Linked DNA regions of Gloeocapsopsis sp. IPPAS B-1203. The protein of the gene in region 1 interacts with the protein of each later gene in a pairwise test. Links are inferred from orthologs where the notes say so. Each region holds a gene or a part of one and is shown in the gene's direction. Other genes may lie near its edges. The genes, in order: rlmB and CSQ79_RS07795.

The links.
Region 2: the proteins of rlmB (region 1) and CSQ79_RS07795 interact in binary tests that used the Escherichia coli proteins (3 or more experiments, as listed by UniProt). The link is inferred for Gloeocapsopsis sp. IPPAS B-1203 from one-to-one orthologs.

The regions. Positions count from the first base shown.
Region 1 is NZ_PEIG01000011.1:4,304-12,795, forward strand. Bases 3,113-5,991 are described here. They hold rlmB (23S rRNA (guanosine(2251)-2'-O)-methyltransferase RlmB), read left to right. Parts: upstream 3,113-4,020; coding sequence 4,021-4,962; downstream 4,963-5,991. Other genes in these bases: CSQ79_RS18515 (STAS domain-containing protein), read left to right, coding at 3,113-3,116; CSQ79_RS18520 (Mini-ribonuclease 3), read left to right, coding at 3,446-3,922; CSQ79_RS18530 (DUF1816 domain-containing protein), read left to right, coding at 5,070-5,372; CSQ79_RS18535 (alpha/beta fold hydrolase), read right to left, coding at 5,458-5,991. In the rest of the region: CSQ79_RS28085 (hypothetical protein), read left to right, coding at 1-136; CSQ79_RS18500 (hypothetical protein), read right to left, coding at 278-613; CSQ79_RS18505 (small RNA NsiR4-regulated ssr1528 family protein), read left to right, coding at 882-1,181; carA (glutamine-hydrolyzing carbamoyl-phosphate synthase small subunit), read left to right, coding at 1,301-2,464; more of CSQ79_RS18515, read left to right, coding at 2,802-3,112; more of CSQ79_RS18535, read right to left, coding at 5,992-6,303; Asp-tRNA(Asn)/Glu-tRNA(Gln) amidotransferase subunit GatA, read left to right, coding at 6,489-7,946; CSQ79_RS18545 (alpha/beta hydrolase), read left to right, coding at 8,038-8,492. UniProt on the Escherichia coli protein: Specifically methylates the ribose of guanosine 2251 in 23S rRNA.
Region 2 is NZ_PEIG01000003.1:399,890-408,359, reverse strand. What follows is about bases 3,763-6,619. They hold CSQ79_RS07795 (NAD(P)H-hydrate dehydratase), read left to right. Parts: upstream 3,763-4,335; coding sequence 4,336-5,904; downstream 5,905-6,619. Other genes in these bases: CSQ79_RS07790 (EAL domain-containing protein), read left to right, coding at 6,127-6,619; CSQ79_RS07800 (DUF5995 family protein), read right to left, coding at 3,763-4,086. In the rest of the region: CSQ79_RS07810 (ATP-dependent Clp protease ATP-binding subunit), read right to left, coding at 1-2,074; CSQ79_RS07805 (ABC transporter ATP-binding protein), read left to right, coding at 2,521-3,252; more of CSQ79_RS07800, read right to left, coding at 3,256-3,762; more of CSQ79_RS07790, read left to right, coding at 6,620-8,470. UniProt on the Escherichia coli protein: Bifunctional enzyme that catalyzes the epimerization of the S- and R-forms of NAD(P)HX and the dehydration of the S-form of NAD(P)HX at the expense of ADP, which is converted to AMP.

The DNA.
Region 1 (8,492 bases):
AGTAGAAGAATTGGAACAATTATTTGCGACTGCAGAGCACAAGCAACTACTAAAAAAGCAGTTGACCCAAGAGCAATTAAGTCAGTTATTGGCAGAAATTAGCGCTTTTGCCCAAAACAGACAATTAAATCATTAGTAAACTTCTTCTCAAACTACAAATAACTAATCAGAGCTAACTTTCAAATTAAGTCGAGTAAAGAGATTTCCAATTCACTCGACTGGACATTGAGTATTCTTATTTTTAAGATATAGCATCCCAATCGTAATATAAATCAATTTACCCGTCTGCAGATGCTGTAGAGATTTGTAATTTTTCCCATGTTTTCCAAGTATTACTTTCTGTATCAAAACATCGCCAAGTAGCAAGGGAACTATCTTGATAGCAGATCAGAACACGCCTACTCGCGGGGTAACTTGAAGAAAAGTATTCCATAAACTGTTCTAAAGGAAAAGTTTTGCGACTCAGACGTTTGGCAACTGCTTGATTGGGACATTCTATCAGCAATGCAGTTTTTCCACCAAGTTGAGTTAGAGAAAAAATACACATTCTTAAAATAGCTCTTAACCAACTTTCGGAATAATCGAAATACTCATCTACTAGTCTGTTAGTCATTGCTTTTTGTAGAGAGCGGTCTTGTGGATCAGGAACGTAAAAATCAGTCATGGAAAAACGAGGGTGAAAGTATGCATTTGGCTAGAGGTTAGATCAAAAGCTTTGATGGTGGCAAGTGTTTGTTTACTCAATTTTGTGAAAAATTCCATTAGAATTTGATTGCTACTGTACTTGCAGGTAACAAATTAGGGTTTGCTGATCGCAGCAGTAGTTCATGGCAACGATCGCTCCTGATAAAATGCAACCGTAGAGTATGACAGCAATCACCATGACTTCTCAAAATTCGATGAATCAAACTACAGGTGCAGATGCAGTTGATGTAGCCATTGCATCGGGAATTGACTTTGATGGAACTCCTATTCCTTCTGCAAAATTAGAACTCTATCGCCAAGTTATGGCACTAGAAGCAGGTAGGCAGCGTAGTGGCGTTTCTAATACAATGCGATCGCGAATCGTGCGAATTGGTGCGAAGCATATTTCTCAGGTAGAACTTAATCAAATGCTAATTGATGCCGATTTTGCTCCGCTTAAAGACAAAGAAATTGCCTTTTACTACGGTGTAAAGTAGTTATTTAGGCGCTTAAATTGAGGAAATGCGATCGCATTCTTACATAGCAATGCTCAGTTGTAGTTGACTCATGGCATAATTACCAGCAATAGCCCGTCAGCCTTGAATATTAATTGCTTATGTCCCCATTTGACGCTAAACCAGCGCTACTTGTCCTTGCAGATGGAACTGTTTATCGTGGTTTTTCTTTCGGTGCTCCTGGAACCACAATAGGAGAAGTTGTTTTTAATACAGGGATGACAGGCTATCAAGAAGTCTTAACAGATCCAAGCTACTGCGGTCAAATTGTCATCTTTACTTATCCGGAACTCGGTAACACTGGTGTCAATCCAGAAGATGAAGAATCCCATCGACCACAGATTCGAGGTGCTATAGCTCGTAATATCTGTGATAAGCCTAGTAATTGGCGCTCAACTGATAGCTTGCCAGATTATCTTAAGCAGCATAATATCCCAGGCATATATGGTATCGACACCCGCGCTCTTACTCGCAAAATTAGAGCTTTTGGTGCTATGAACGGGGGCATTTCTGCTGAGATTCTGGATGAATCTGAGCTACTTGAGCAAGTTACAGCAGCCCCCAGTATGAAAGGGTTAAATCTTGTACGGGAAGTTACAACTGCTAATGTTTACGAATGGTCTGATCCCACTACATCAATTTGGGAATTTAAGCCTGTTACTCAAGAAAATGCTACAGAACCTTTGACAGTAGTAGCGATTGATTTTGGTGTCAAGCGAAATATCCTGCGTCGCTTGGCAAGTCACGGCTGTCGAATTGTTGTCGTTCCTGTAAATACTCCATCTGAAGAAATTTTGAAATACAACCCTGACGGGATTTTTCTATCCAATGGTCCTGGCGATCCCGCAGCAGTTATAGAAGGAATTGAAACAACAAAAGCACTGTTAGCAAGCCAAAAACCGATGTTCGGTATTTGTATGGGGCATCAAATCTTAGGTCAAGCTCTCGGTGCAGAAACATTTAAACTTAAGTTTGGGCATCGCGGTCTTAATCAACCTGCTGGTCTTAAACAACGTGTAGAAATTACCAGTCAAAACCATAGTTTTGCGATCGACGCCAATTCATTACCTGCTGCGGATATCGAAGTCACGCATCTCAACTTAAATGATTCTACCGTTGCTGGATTGCGACACAAGTCACTGCCTTTATTTTCAGTGCAGTATCACCCAGAAGCAAGTCCAGGTCCTCACGATGCTGACTATCTATTTGAGCAGTTTGTCAAATTGATGCGCGAGGCGAAGCAGGAACGAGTGACTAGTGGCTAGAGTGGGCGAGTAGGCGAGTGGGAGTGTGGGTAATATAGTTTTGAGTTTTGGAAAGCGAAGAAAGGTGCCGGAGGCATTTATTAAAAGAATTTTGAACTTTGAGTTTTCATAACTCAACACTTCACGACTCTTTTAGTTTCCCGCCTACCCGCCTACACCACGACCCTCTGCCCTTCTGCTCTCCTACTCTCAATTTCTCCCTCATGGTAGTAGACAAGATCTCAAAAAAGATTTTATACTTGATCCTCAACTTTAAACATTTTAATTAAGGTTTAGATAGGAGGGTATTATTGCTGAGCCACTAAATATTACGGTTAGTTTGAGAGGAACTCGCGAAGTGCGGGATAACTATCAATTATTCCGGTTCACGGGTCTATTAGATGCTTTTTCTGAGCCTACCTTTCGTAAAGTCATTGGTAAATGTATCGATGAAGGACCAAAAAACATCATTTTGGACCTCTCACAGATTGACTTCGTCGATAGTTCAGGTCTAGGCGCTCTAGTGCAACTGGCAAAACAGGCACAAAACGCCGAGGGCACTTCACAGATTGTTACCAATGCCCGCGTGACTCAAACAGTTAAGCTGGTTCGTCTAGAGCAATTTCTCTCCCTGCGACCTTCAGTGGAAGTAGCTCTAGGAAATATTAAATAGTCATGACCTGGCAACAGAAAAGCTAACGCATAGCTATCCGGTTGTATTATCTGGGTAGCTTAATTTTTTAATATGACAGCTAATGACTACAAGGTTAGTTGAGTAAATTTTAAAAGCAAATAAGCAGTATGTAGCTTAACGACTGTGAAAGCTCTTAATACTTATTATTGAAGGCGATCGCTAGTAATAATTGCTCGCCTGAGTCTTGTAGAGGTTGGGGATCGAGGATAATAAAAGATTATTTAACATGAACTTGGCTGTGTTGCCAAACTGCTTGTCACTTAATTTTTGTCTGATTGCTGATTCAGGTATCAAGGATAATCTAAATTGTGAACCCAAAGGAGGAAGAGCTACTTGATGGCTCATCTATAATAGAAAGTAAATTAAATGTTAAATTAGGTCAACTGCTACCAGCCTTGGCGAACGAGTTATCGCAATTACAAGCAATTTCTCCTCAGGCTTTGGCGTATTTAGGAGATGCAGTTTATGAGCTTTATATTAGGAGTTATTACCTACTGCCACCCAAGCGCTCCCAAGCTTATCATCGTTTAGTAGTGGCACAAGTAAGAGCAGAAGCACAGGCATTACATTTGCGATCGCTGACTCCTTACCTGACTAGCACTGAATTAGATATAGTCCGTCGCGGTCGAAATGCTGCAACTAAACCTCCTAAGCGAGTGAATCCGGAAATTTATCAACAGGCATCTAGTTTAGAAACTTTAGTCGGCTATCTGTATCTCACTAACTGTCAACGTCTCACTCAGTTATTACACAAACTGGACTTTGAGCAGCAGAGCAATGAGTAATGGAAGTTATCTCTCTATACTGAAATTGATTAAGACTGTCGGTTAAATTCAAATAATAGAGATGCCCAACAGAACTTAACATTTTAACTATTACATAAATGGCTAACAAACCACAGAAATTTAGATCTACGGGCGGAGCAAAGCGAAATAAGCCAGTAAAAATCAGGGGTAATGCAACCTCAAAACCTTTGCTCAAATCTCCAAAGCAGGTTGACGTTACACCGACAAGACCTGCTATTCGTAACGTTGATACAGAAGAGTCAACTTCAAAAGAAGACAACGACTTAATCTATGGACGTCATCCTGTCTTAGCTGCCCTAGAAAATCAAAGACAGCTTAACCGCATTTGGATTACCTCACGCCTGCGCTACGATTCCCGTTTTCATTCGTTAGTGACGCAAGCCAAAGAAAACGGTACGGTTATTGATGAAGTTGACTCTAGACGATTGGATCAAATTACTCATCATGCAAATCATCAAGGAGTTGCTGCTCAAATTGCGCCTTATGCGTATAGCGATTTAAGCGAACTAATCGATAAAGCTAAAGCTAAAACTGAGGCACCTGTGGTCGTAGCAGTAGAAGGTATTACTGATCCCCACAATTTAGGAGCGATTATTCGGACGGCTGAGGCGATCGGGGCGCAGGGACTCGTCATACCTCAAAGACGAGCAGCAGGAATTACCTCTAGCGTTATGAAAGCAGCTGCTGGTGCTTTGGAAAACTTTCCTGTTGCTAGAGTCGTTAATTTCAGTCGGGCTTTAGAAGAACTTAAACAGGCTGGATTTTGGATTTATGGTACAGCCGCAACAGCAAGCCAACCACTTCATACAGTGCAATTTTCAGGGTCTATTGTTTTAGTTATTGGTGCTGAAGGAGAAGGTTTGAGTTTGTTGACACAACGCTGCTGTGATGTGTTGGTGTCGATTCCACTTTTGGGTAATACCCCAAGCTTGAATGCCTCAGTGGCAGCTGGAATGGCTCTGTATGAAATTTACCGCCAACGATGGTTAAATATGCTTCATTTAGAAAAATTAAAATAAGATAATTTGAAAAAAGAAGCGTAACAGAGTATAACAAAGTGTGAAGTACTTAGAAGCAGTAGCAGACCGCGTCACATCTGTAACCAATTGACAAAACAGCAAAAACCATGAAGACATTTTGGAATAGTTTTAAAGAAGTTTTAACTAATCTCTTTCATAGCTTAGGCTGGGCTTGGTGGGTAGAAATTGTTACACAGAATCCGCGCTGCACGTATTACTTTGGTCCTTTCTTGAGTGTTAAGGAAGCAAATGCTGCCAAAGCTGGGTATCTAGAGGATTTAGAACAAGAAGGCGCACAAGGGATCGTTGTAGCAGTCAAGCGCTGCAAACCTAAGAATTTGACAGTTGCTGATGACTTAGGAGATATGATTCAGCCTAAAGCCACACCAATTTTTAGCGGTCAGATGTAAAAAAGAGGGGAGAAATAGCAATTAGCTCACACACACTCCTACTCTACAAGGCTCCTGTACTCCCACACCAACCACGAGTTCCTAATCACTCCTTGACAACTTCAGGGTGTTGAATAATCCATTGGTCAACATCACTCAACACCTGTTGAGGAATTTCCCACGGGAAAAGATGAGCTGTGTTTGGGTAGCAGTGCCATTGGCAATATTTTAAATGTCGCGCAGTTTCAAGGCTCGATTCAGCAGTGATATGAAAATCGCTTGCTCCGGCTAGCACTAAGCTGGGACACTCAATTTTGTGCAAGTCTGATAAGCGATCATAACCAGATTGTAAAGCAGTATTTAATGCTCGTTGCGCAGCAGCAGAAGTTTGGAGGTATGCAGCGATCGCATCAGTAGCTAGATAGCGATAGGCAGTAGAAGAATGTTGTTGAATGAGGTAGCGGTAGAGCGATCGCTTACCAAATGTTTCAATATTCCACTGCCAACTTGGTTGTAACCAGTTTAAAACAGATGCGACACCAGTGTACACATTATCTTGCCAGCTAATCGATGGATGATTTCCTCTGGGACGCGCTGCAGTTGCGACGAGAATTAACCCGCTAACTTGTTCGGGCAATTTGAGTGCGAGTTCCATTGCTAGAATTCCTCCCAAAGACCAGCCGAGAACTAAGCAGCGCTGAATATCAAAGCGGTTTATTAGTGCTTCCAAGTCTAGTAAGTGATCGGTCATCGAAAAATTTTGTTGCGTACGACTGCTGCCGTATCCGCGTAAATCTGGGGCAACTGTACGGAAACGCTGAGATAAATGGTTGGTAAAAACAGACAGACTACGCCCTGAACCTGGATGACCATGTAAGCAGAGAATGGGGAAGCCGTTTCCTTGAATATGAACGTTGAGATTGATAGGTTGAACAGCTTGAGGTAAAGACACTAGAGAAAAATGAGTGGCAATATATTTAATATAGGTGGGAAGTGGTAATAGGTAATAGAGAGTTATGAATGTTGAGTGTTGAGTTTCAGAAAGTTAAGAAAATTCTTTGATTCAAAACTCAAAACTTTTTATGTAAGTCCTGAATTAAACTAAATAATCTGGATCGCAAGTTAAAGGAGCAAAAAATGGCATCCATCCGCGAGTTGCACCAACAACTAGTGAGCAAAGAGCGCTCTGCGGTTGAAATTACTCAAGAAGCCTTGCAGCGCATTGCAGCCTTAGAGCCGAAATTACACAGCTTCTTATCGGTGACAGCAGATACGGCGTTAGCACAGGCACAAGCAGTAGATGCCAAAATCGCTGCGGGGGAAGAAATCGGGGTACTCGCAGGAATTCCGATTGGGATTAAGGACAATATGTGTACCAAAGGAATTCGGACAACGTGTGCTTCTAAAATACTGGAAAACTTTGTACCGCCGTATGAATCCACTGTGACACAAAAGTTAGCAGACGCAGGTACTGTCATGGTAGGCAAAACCAATTTAGATGAATTTGCTATGGGCAGTTCTACCGAGAACTCAGCATTTCAATCTACTGCAAATCCTTGGGATCTTGAACGAGTTCCTGGTGGTTCTTCTGGTGGTTCTGCAGCGGCGGTAGCAGCACAAGAATGTGTCGTTTCCATAGGTTCTGATACTGGAGGTTCAATTCGTCAACCAGCATCGTTTTGCGGCGTTGTTGGCATGAAACCGACTTACGGTTTAGTGTCGCGTTATGGTTTAGTGGCGTTTGCTTCATCTTTAGATCAAATTGGACCATTTGGACGCACAGTAGAAGACGCTGCAATTTTACTCGGCGCGATCGCAGGCTACGATCCCAAAGATTCCACAAGTCTCAAAGTTGAAATTCCAGACTACACGCAAGCTTTAAAACCTGATGTCAAAAATCTCCGCATTGGCATTATCAAAGAAACCTTCGGCGCAGGATTAGATCCAGCGGTGGAACAAGCTGTCACAAAAGCGATTGAACAACTTAAGGATTTAGGAGCAGAAATTCAAGAAATTTCCTGCCCTCGCTTTCGCTATGGATTGCCTACTTACTACATTATTGCGCCCTCGGAAGCTTCAGCAAACTTGGCACGTTACGACGGTGTAAAGTACGGCTTGCGCACCTCAGATGCCGAAAATCTCCTCTCGATGTATAACCGCACTCGTGCTGCTGGGTTTGGCACTGAAGTCAAACGGCGAATTATGGTGGGAACTTACACGCTGTCAGCAGGCTATTACGATGCGTATTATTTAAAGGCGCAAAAAGTCCGCACCCTGATTAAGCAAGACTTTGAAAATGCGTTTGCCAATGTTGATGTTTTAGTGTGTCCAACTGTACCTACAACGGCATTTAAGGCGGGAGAAAAGACGGACGATCCCCTAAGTATGTACTTGACTGATTTGATGACAATTACCGTCAATCTCGCGGGTTTGCCAGGAATGAGTATTCCTTGTGGTTTTGATGACAAAGGTTTACCAATTGGATTGCAGTTGATTGGAAACGCACTGCGCGAAGACCTGCTATTTCAAGTTGCTTATGCTTATGAGCAAGCTACCGAGTGGCACAAACATACTCCCAAATTGTTGAAAACATAGCGATCTCCACAGTCAGTGTCAGTATAGTGATGCACAGCAATAAGTTTTTTATCATAACTTTGTGCATCCGTACGCAAGTAGAAGGGTATCCATGCTCAACAAATTATCTTTGAGGTGGCTGCTGAGTGCTGGGTTAGTTGCTGCACTCTTTTATATCGGGTTAAGCGTCTATCTATTTTTTCAGCAAACCCGCTTTATTTTTTTTCCTTCACCCGTTATTCAAACGACACCAGAGTTTTTTAACCTCCGCTATCAAGAAGTATGGCTACCTGTTACCACAACCACAAAGCAAGTAGAACGCATTCATGGCTGGTGGATTCCTGCGACTCAATCCAATGGCAAAGTACTACTATATTTGCACGGCAACGGAATTAACATTGGTGCAAATGTTGCTCATGCCCATCGATTTCACCAGATGGGTTTTTCAGTCTTACTAATTGATTATCGTGGCTACGGGCGCAGTGAGGGGGCTTTCCCTTCTGAAGTGAGTGTTTACCAAGATGCTGCGGTGGCATGGGATTATCTTGTAAACCAGCGACAAATTGA
Region 2 (8,470 bases), on another replicon or contig:
GATTGCGAATGCGATTGTAGCTAGACTCACTTTGACTGTTAGCAATCTCGAAACCGATACCACCACCACCTTTTTCGATCACTCGCGAACCAATGTTGGAAGTCATGATCAGTAGCGTGTTTTTGAAGTCTACTGTACGACCTTTGGCATCAGTCAAGCGACCATCGTCCATGATTTGCAACATCATGTTGAAGACATCAGGGTGTGCTTTCTCGATTTCGTCGAATAGCACTACGGTGTAAGGTCTGCGACGTACTGCTTCTGTGAGTTGTCCGCCTTCGTCGTAGCCAACGTATCCTGGAGGTGAACCAATCAGTTTGGAAACTGTGTGGCGTTCCATAAACTCGGACATATCGAGGCGAATCATCGCTTCTTCTGAACCAAAGAAATAGGAAGCAAGCGCCTTGGTTAATTCGGTTTTACCAACTCCGGTAGGACCTGAGAAGATAAAGCTAGCAATCGGGCGATCGGGATTCTTCAAGCCAACTCTCGCACGGCGAATTGCTCTTGAAACTGCGGTGACAGCTTCTTGTTGACCGATAATCCGCTGATGTAGGGTGTCTTCTAAGTGCAACAGCAACTCAGATTCGGTTTCGGTCAGCTTATTGACAGGTACACCAGTCCACGAAGCAACGATTTGTGCGATGTCCTCTTCATCAACAGCAGGAGTGTTGACGTCTTTGTTATGATTTTCAGAAATCGCTTTGATTTGGGTTTCGAGTTCTAACTCGCGATCGCGTAGTTGTCCGGCTTTATCAAAGTCTTGTGCTCTAACGGCGGCTTCTTTATCGCGCGATACTTGTACTAATTCGCGCTTGAGTTCACTAGTTGCAGATACTTGGGAGTGTCTTAAGCGGACACGCGAACCAGCTTCATCAATCAAGTCGATGGCTTTATCAGGTAAGAAGCGATCGCTAATATAACGATCTGATAGCTTCGCAGCGGCTTGTAGCGCAACATCAGTAATCTTAACGCGGTGATATTGTTCGTAAGTACCACGTAAACCGTGCAGAATCTCAATCGTTTCATCTACCGAAGGTTCGCCAACCATAATCGGCTGGAAACGACGCTCAAGTGCTGCATCGCGTTCGATGTGCTTGCGGTATTCGTCTAAAGTAGTTGCACCAAGACACTGCAGTTCACCACGGGCTAGTGCTGGCTTGAGGATGTTTGCTGCATCCATACCACCTTCAACACCACCAGTACCAATCAAAGTGTGAATTTCGTCAATCACTAAGATAATATTACCCGCAGCGCGAATTTCATCCATGATGGCTTTGATGCGTTCCTCAAAGTCACCTCTAAAGCGCGTACCAGCAATTAGTAAGCCCATATCTAAGCTGACGACTTGGCGATCTTCTAAGATATCAGGAACGTTTTGGGCAACAATCCGTTGGGCGAGTCCTTCGGCGATCGCAGTTTTCCCAACACCAGGTTCACCGATTAACACGGGGTTATTCTTCGTGCGACGTCCAAGAATCTGAATCGCGCGTTCAATTTCTTTCTCGCGTCCAACAACAGGATCAAGCTTACCTTCTGCAGCAAGCTTTGTTAAGTTAGTGCTAAATTCGTCTAAAATTGCTGTTTTACTTGCAGTCCGACCGCTGCGACGTTCAGTACTACCGACAGAAACTGCCGCTACCTCTCCATGTTTTTTGATAACTGCGGTGCGAATTTGCTCTGGGTGAATACCCAAATTACTGAGGACTTTCGCTGCTACTCCGTCGCCTTCGCGGAGTAATCCTAACAAAATGTGTTCTGTATCAATATAGTTGTTTCCGAGTTGCCGAGCTTCAGCTAGGGCTTGCTCAAAAACACGCTTGACTTTGGGAGTGAAAGGAAGTTCAGTAGGGACAAATCGATCTCCCCTACCGATAATTTTTTCTACTTCTGTGCGTGCATCTTGGAGGGATACTCCCAGCTCGGTCAGCACTTTTGCTGCTACTCCCGTACCTTCTCCAATCAAGCCTAAAAGAATCTGCTCGGTTCCTACCAAGTTGTGTCCCAGGCGACGTGTTTCTTCCTGGGATAGCATGATTACCTTGATGGCTTTATCTGTAAAGTATTCAAACATCGTGGTTTCCTTTACCGAGCTGTTTAAGTAGGGTCATTTACCCTTACATAAACTTTTATGTAGTTATGTTTAATGTAACTTTGGACAAACAACTCCCACAGTGGGAACAGCCGTAATCATGAAGGAGTATTACCCGTCTATCTTTGACGTAAACGTTATTGTTGAGAGGGGTGAGTGATTGGTTTTGAATTTTGAGTTTTGAATTGAAGAATTTTCGTAACTCAGCACTCAAAATGCAAAATTCTTTTAATAAATGCCTCCGGCACTTTCTTCGCGAACAAAACTCAACACTCACTCCTCACCCTCGCTGCTCACTCCTAAATTTGTTCCTATTAGTAGAATCTTTTTTGTGGCGAGCAGCGTCTAATACTATTAAGATCCTTAAAACTGAATACATTGAAGTAGTCTCAGTTCTGAACAATTCTTGAAGTAAGCCTATTGTGTCTATAACAAGCCGTACCCTGGTTGATCCCACATCAATAAAACCAACGAACCAACGTAAAACAAAAGCAATCTTGACAAAAGGTGTTGAGATGGCTTTCAAATCGGGACGCGATTGCTTTCAAGTCCTTAAAGGAATTGATTTAGAAGTCTCTCCTGGTGATATTCAACTATTAATGGGACCATCCGGATCAGGAAAGACAACTTTACTGTCAATTTTGGCAGGCTTGCTGACGCCAACTGCAGGAAGCGTATACTTACTCGGCGAAGAGATTACAAAAATGCCTCGCGATAAGTTAGCAAACTTTCGTCTGCAAAATATTGGGTTTATTTTTCAAGGGTTTAACTTATTTCCAGCGCTGACAGCAGCCGAGAATGTAGAATTAGTGCTGAATATTAAAGGCATTAAAGGACGGTTAGCAAGAAACCAAGCGAAATACCTACTCGAACAAGTAGGTTTAGCAAGTCATACGAACTATAAACCAGGAGATTTATCTGGCGGACAAAAACAGCGAGTTGCGATCGCACGGGCGTTAGCAGGTAATCCTCGGTTAATCATGGCAGACGAACCTACTGCTGCTTTAGACTCGCGTAGCGGACACAATGTTATTGAGTTACTACGGTTATTAGCCAAAGAAGAAGGCTGTACAGTGTTAATGGTAACTCATGACTCACGTATTATTGATGTAGCTGACCGTGTAGCGTACATGGAAGATGGAATGTTGCGGCAAGAGTAGACTTTATCTTTGTTTCCGCTGCGCTTGGCAATAAGTATCCCGTTCAGAACTATTTATCCCAGGCGGATAGCTGGAATTTTGTTGTAATAGAAAAGCAGTAGCTGCAGTCTGTGCTTCAATTTCTGCTGCTATTTGGATGCGTTGAGTATTTGTATTTGCATCGCGGAGGCGCTCAAAATTACGGTATGCACCCTCACGCCACTGAGCAATGAGTTGAAACCGTTGTAAGTCATCTGTATCACCTGGTATATCTTCATCATCAACTGTCGGATCAAACTTGCGCGCTATTTCCGATAATATATTTACCTGTTGAAGAAATTCATTGACACGAGTGTGGTCTTCATAGCTTACTGGATGACCTTTTAAATAAAGCTCATAAAGTACAAACGGCAAATCGCGCTGAATGTGTGCATTAAAGCCTAAAATGAGATTGCCAGAGCCTGACACTGAGCGACGCTGTGCTGCATCAAACGCGATTTGCCAAACTGGGGGAACATAACCTTTACCTGTATGGTAAGCATCATAAGCTCGAAAATAATAATCGGCAAACAAGGCATCTTCTCGAATCACAGATGCAGGATTGTTGTAGTTAATCTCATCAATTGTTTTGAGAAAGGTTTGTGTCGTTCGCAAGTAAGCAAGTGCAAACAAAGCATCATGATCGCACTGCTTTGCAAGTGGTTGGTAGCGTTGCTTCATTGCCCGAATAACAAGTTCCACGCATTTTGGCTTTCCTGTCTGACAAACTGTGTCTATCAGTTGGCGATCGCTTGCTAGAGAAACTGGAGAAAAGGCGAGTAAAAACACAGCCGTGCTGAGAAAGAAGTTTTTCATAATTTTTTAGCTCGTGTTTTTCAGCGATGAGTTAAATACGGATAATTCTCTCAATGCTGCATCTTTTACACAAGACTCGTTCATTCAACTAAATAAAAAATGGTTATAACAAAACATAATTTTCTACTCCTGTGCTTCCCTGCATCTAAAGCCCCTCTGTCCCTATAAAATTTCTCTCTTACTACAGGTGGCGTTCTGATGAATTTAGGAAAATGAGAGTAAGTAACTCAGTGTAGCCCTAATAAAACTATGTTCAATCAAAATCATTCCCATCTTGCGGTACAACGCGAACCAATTTCTCGTATAGTCGTTACTGCGCAGCAGATGCGGAATATTGAAGAGCGGATCTTTACTAGAGGAATGCCAGTGGCTGCGTTGATGGAGAAGGTAGCCGGACTCGTTACACGTCGTATTATAGAGCTTTATCCTCTGTCACAAGTATCGCGTATCGGTATTTTAGGAGGACCTGGGCATAATGGGGGTGATGCGCTAGTTGTAGCACGAGAATTGCATTTTCAAGGATATCAGGTTGCAGTTTGCAGCCCTTTTTCTAAGTTAAAAGATTTGACTTCACAACACGCACAATATGTCAAGAGTTTAGAGATTCTAATTCATGAATCTTTAGAACCTCTAGCAGAATGCGATTTATTTATTGATGGTTTATTTGGATTTGGGTTAGAGCGATCGCTGTCTTCTCCTGTAGACCAAATTGTCAATCAGTTGAATGAATGGTCACAGCCAGTTGTCAGTATTGATTTACCATCTGGCTTACACACTGATACTGGGGAAGTGCTAGGAACAGCCGTACAAGCAACACATACCTTTTGTTTAGGTTTGTGGAAACTAGGATTGTTGCAAGACCAAGCTTTAGATTATGTTGGTGCAGCAGAGTTAATTGATTTTGATATTCCGCTGACAGATATCCAAGCAATATTAGAAACACCAAAAATCCAACGCATCACTTCACAAAGTGCGATCGCAACTCTCCCTCTCAAGCGTTCTCCTGTTACGCATAAATATAAACAGGGACATCTTTTACTCATCTGCGGTTCGCGGCGTTATACAGGCGGGGCAATTTTGACAGGCTTGGGCGCAAGAGCAAGTGGTGTTGGCATGCTCTCAATTGCTGTTCCAGAATCGATTAAACCACTGTTGTCTGCACAATTACCTGAAGCTTTAATTATCGGCTGTCCTGAAACCGAAAGCGGTGCGATCGCACAACTGCAGTTACCAGAGATCGATTTGAGTTCGTTTGATGCGATCGCTTGTGGTCCTGGTTTAACAGTAGATGCCAAGCCAATTTTACAAGAAGTGATTGATAGCGATCGCCCTTTGGTTTTAGATGCTGACGGTTTAAATATTCTTGCCCAAATGGGAACAACTCAGACATTGCAACATAGACAAGCATCCACCGTCTTAACACCCCACGCAGGCGAATTTAAGCGATTGTTTCCTGATATTGTTGACCCTACTAAAGACCGCATTGCCGCTGTACGTGCAGCCACTGAACAAAGTGGTGCAGTTGTGTTGTTGAAAGGTGCAAGGACTGCGATTGCCCAAGCTGATTGTGTCTGGATTAATCCTGAAAGTACCCCAGCTTTAGCGCGTGGTGGTAGTGGTGATGTGCTCACAGGTTTGTTGGGAGGATTGATTGCACAGGCGACTTCCAAAGATATACCCATACTAGAAATTGTTGCAAGTGCTGCGTGGTGGCATTCTCAAGCTGGTATTTTGGCAGCACGTGAACGTACAGAAATGGGAGTCGATGCATTCACTTTGGCAAAATATTTAATGTTTGTTGTCAGCAGATTTTCATAATGAATACGAATGACATTGCGTATTAAAATTATTATTTTTTAGGAGTTTTGGCACTATCAAACGCTTAAAAGCTACTTAAAGTGTATATTTTTTACGATTTTTAGTTGAAAATAAATAAATATTTTTGAAATGCCAGTAGTTACGCAAACTCTGTAAGTGTTATTTCGAGTATAAGATAAAAAATTTACTCAATTATGCATAAGGTAACTAATATCATACTTTATGGTTGTCAAAGATATAACTTCCATCAGTACAGCCTTAAGCGCTACTTACGATCTGCGTTTGGTTGTACTTTCCCTTGTGGTAGCAATTATCAGTTCATATACAGCACTTGATATGGCTGGGCAAGTTCCTGTCACACAAGGAACAGCAAGAAAGTTGTGGTTAAGCGGTAGTGCGATCGCTTTAGGGATTAGTATCTGGGTCATGCACTTTATTGCCATGCTTGCCTACGAGCTACCTATACCAATTACTTACGATATTCCAACAACCTTACTCTCATTACTAGTCGCGATCGCCTTTTGTGGAATCGGATTATCAACTGCTAGCCAAAGACCGTTGAGGTGGTTGCCTTTATTGACAGGAGGCATTTTTGTAGGGTTGGGCATTATTACGATGCACTTTACTGCAATGTGGGGAATGCGACTCGGTGCAATGCCAGTTTATAGTCCACAATTTCTTATTTTTGCAGGGGCTTTCACAATTTTTATGTCAACTAGTGCGTTGTGGTTAGCATTTCATGCTAGTGCTGAAAAAATTGTCAGATCTGAAAGTCTGGGTAAAGTTGTTAGTGCACTTTTTGCTGGTGTCGCCATTGATGCCTTGCATTATCTAGGCATGATGGCAGTTGACTATTACCCTTCAATTAAACTTCTTGCCCAAGGTTCTACCGGAATCGATAGATTTGTTTTAGCAATTGCTACTGGTACTGCTAGTTTAAGTATTTTGCTGTTGGCATCAGTAGGTTCCTATTTTGGTCAGCGTCTCAGTGCTAAAATTGCCAATGCTGAAGCTTTAAAAGAAAGCGAGGAGCGCTATCAAAAGTTGTTTGATTTTGCGCCTGATGCTTATTTTGCGATCGCCGCTGATGGGACTCTCAAATCGGTCAATAACTATGCTGCTGAGTATTTAGGTTACGACAAACAAGAGTTGATCGGTCAACCTGCATTGATGACAATTTATGAAGCTGATCGCGACTGGATGCAAGATTGGATGGAAAGTATCTTTCGCGAAAAGATTACTAGTAGTGAAGTAGAACTGCGCAAAGTTTGTAAAGATGGTTCAGTGCTTTGGGTACGCGAACGCAATCAACTAGTGATTGACAACGAGGGCGAACCAATAGAATTACACGCAATTTGTCGAGACATTACTGAACGCAAGCAAGCAGAAGAGGAATTGCTTCAAAATGCCTTTCACGATGCCTTGACAGGTTTACCCAATCGTGCACTGTTTTTAGATCGTCTAGAACAGGCAATTCAACACGCTAAGAGATATCAAAATTATCTATTTGCAGTTCTTTTTCTTGATTTAGATCGCTTTAAAGTCATTAATGACAGTTTAGGGCATCTTCTTGGAGACAAGTTACTTGTAGCGATCGCATCTCGGTTACAAGAATGCTTGCGACCAACTGATACTGTTGCCCGCTTGGGCGGAGATGAGTTTACAATTTTACTTGACGGTATTCAAGATGCCAGCGATACCATTCGTGTAGCTGAAAGAATTGAACAAGTACTTTCGTTACCTTTTGAAATTGAAGAACAACAAATATTTACCTCTGCAAGTATTGGTATTGCACTAAGTGCCACTCATTACGATCAGCCAGAAGCACTTCTACGCAACGCTGACATTGCTATGTATCGTGCTAAAAACCAAGGTGCGGGGCGCTACGAAATCTTTAATCCTGCAATGTATACCAAAGCTGTTGCACGCCTACAATTAGAAACAGATCTGCGTAATGCAATTGAAAGACAAGAATTTATTTTGCAATATCAACCAATTATTTCTTTGCAGACAGGCAAAATTACTGGTTTTGAAGCCCTGATACGCTGGCAGCATCCCCAATATGGTTTGCAAAACCCAGATAGATTTATTGCAACAGCAGAAGAAACTGGGATGATCACTCGCTTATGTCAATGGATTTTTTACACGGCTTGCTATCAATTGTGTCAATGGCAACGACAACTTACAGAAGCAAAAGACTTAATTATAAGTATTAATCTTTCTGGCAAGCAGTTTTCTCAACCTAATATTGTCGAGCAAATTCAGCAAGTTTTACAGCAGACTAACTTAATCGCCTCACACTTAAGACTAGAAATTGTTGAAGGCGTCATTATGGAAGAAAATGATTCTATTTCAACTAAGCTTTTACAGTTAAGAGATTTGGGCGTTCAGTTATCAATTGATGATTTTGGAATAGGATACTCATCTCTAGCACGTTTATATCATTTTCCCATCAACGGATTAAAAATTGATCGCTCTTTCGTTTCACGTATTGGTGTTGAGCAAGCTAGCGCTGAAATTGTTGAAACAATTATTACTCTTGCCCATAAACTAAATATTGACGTCA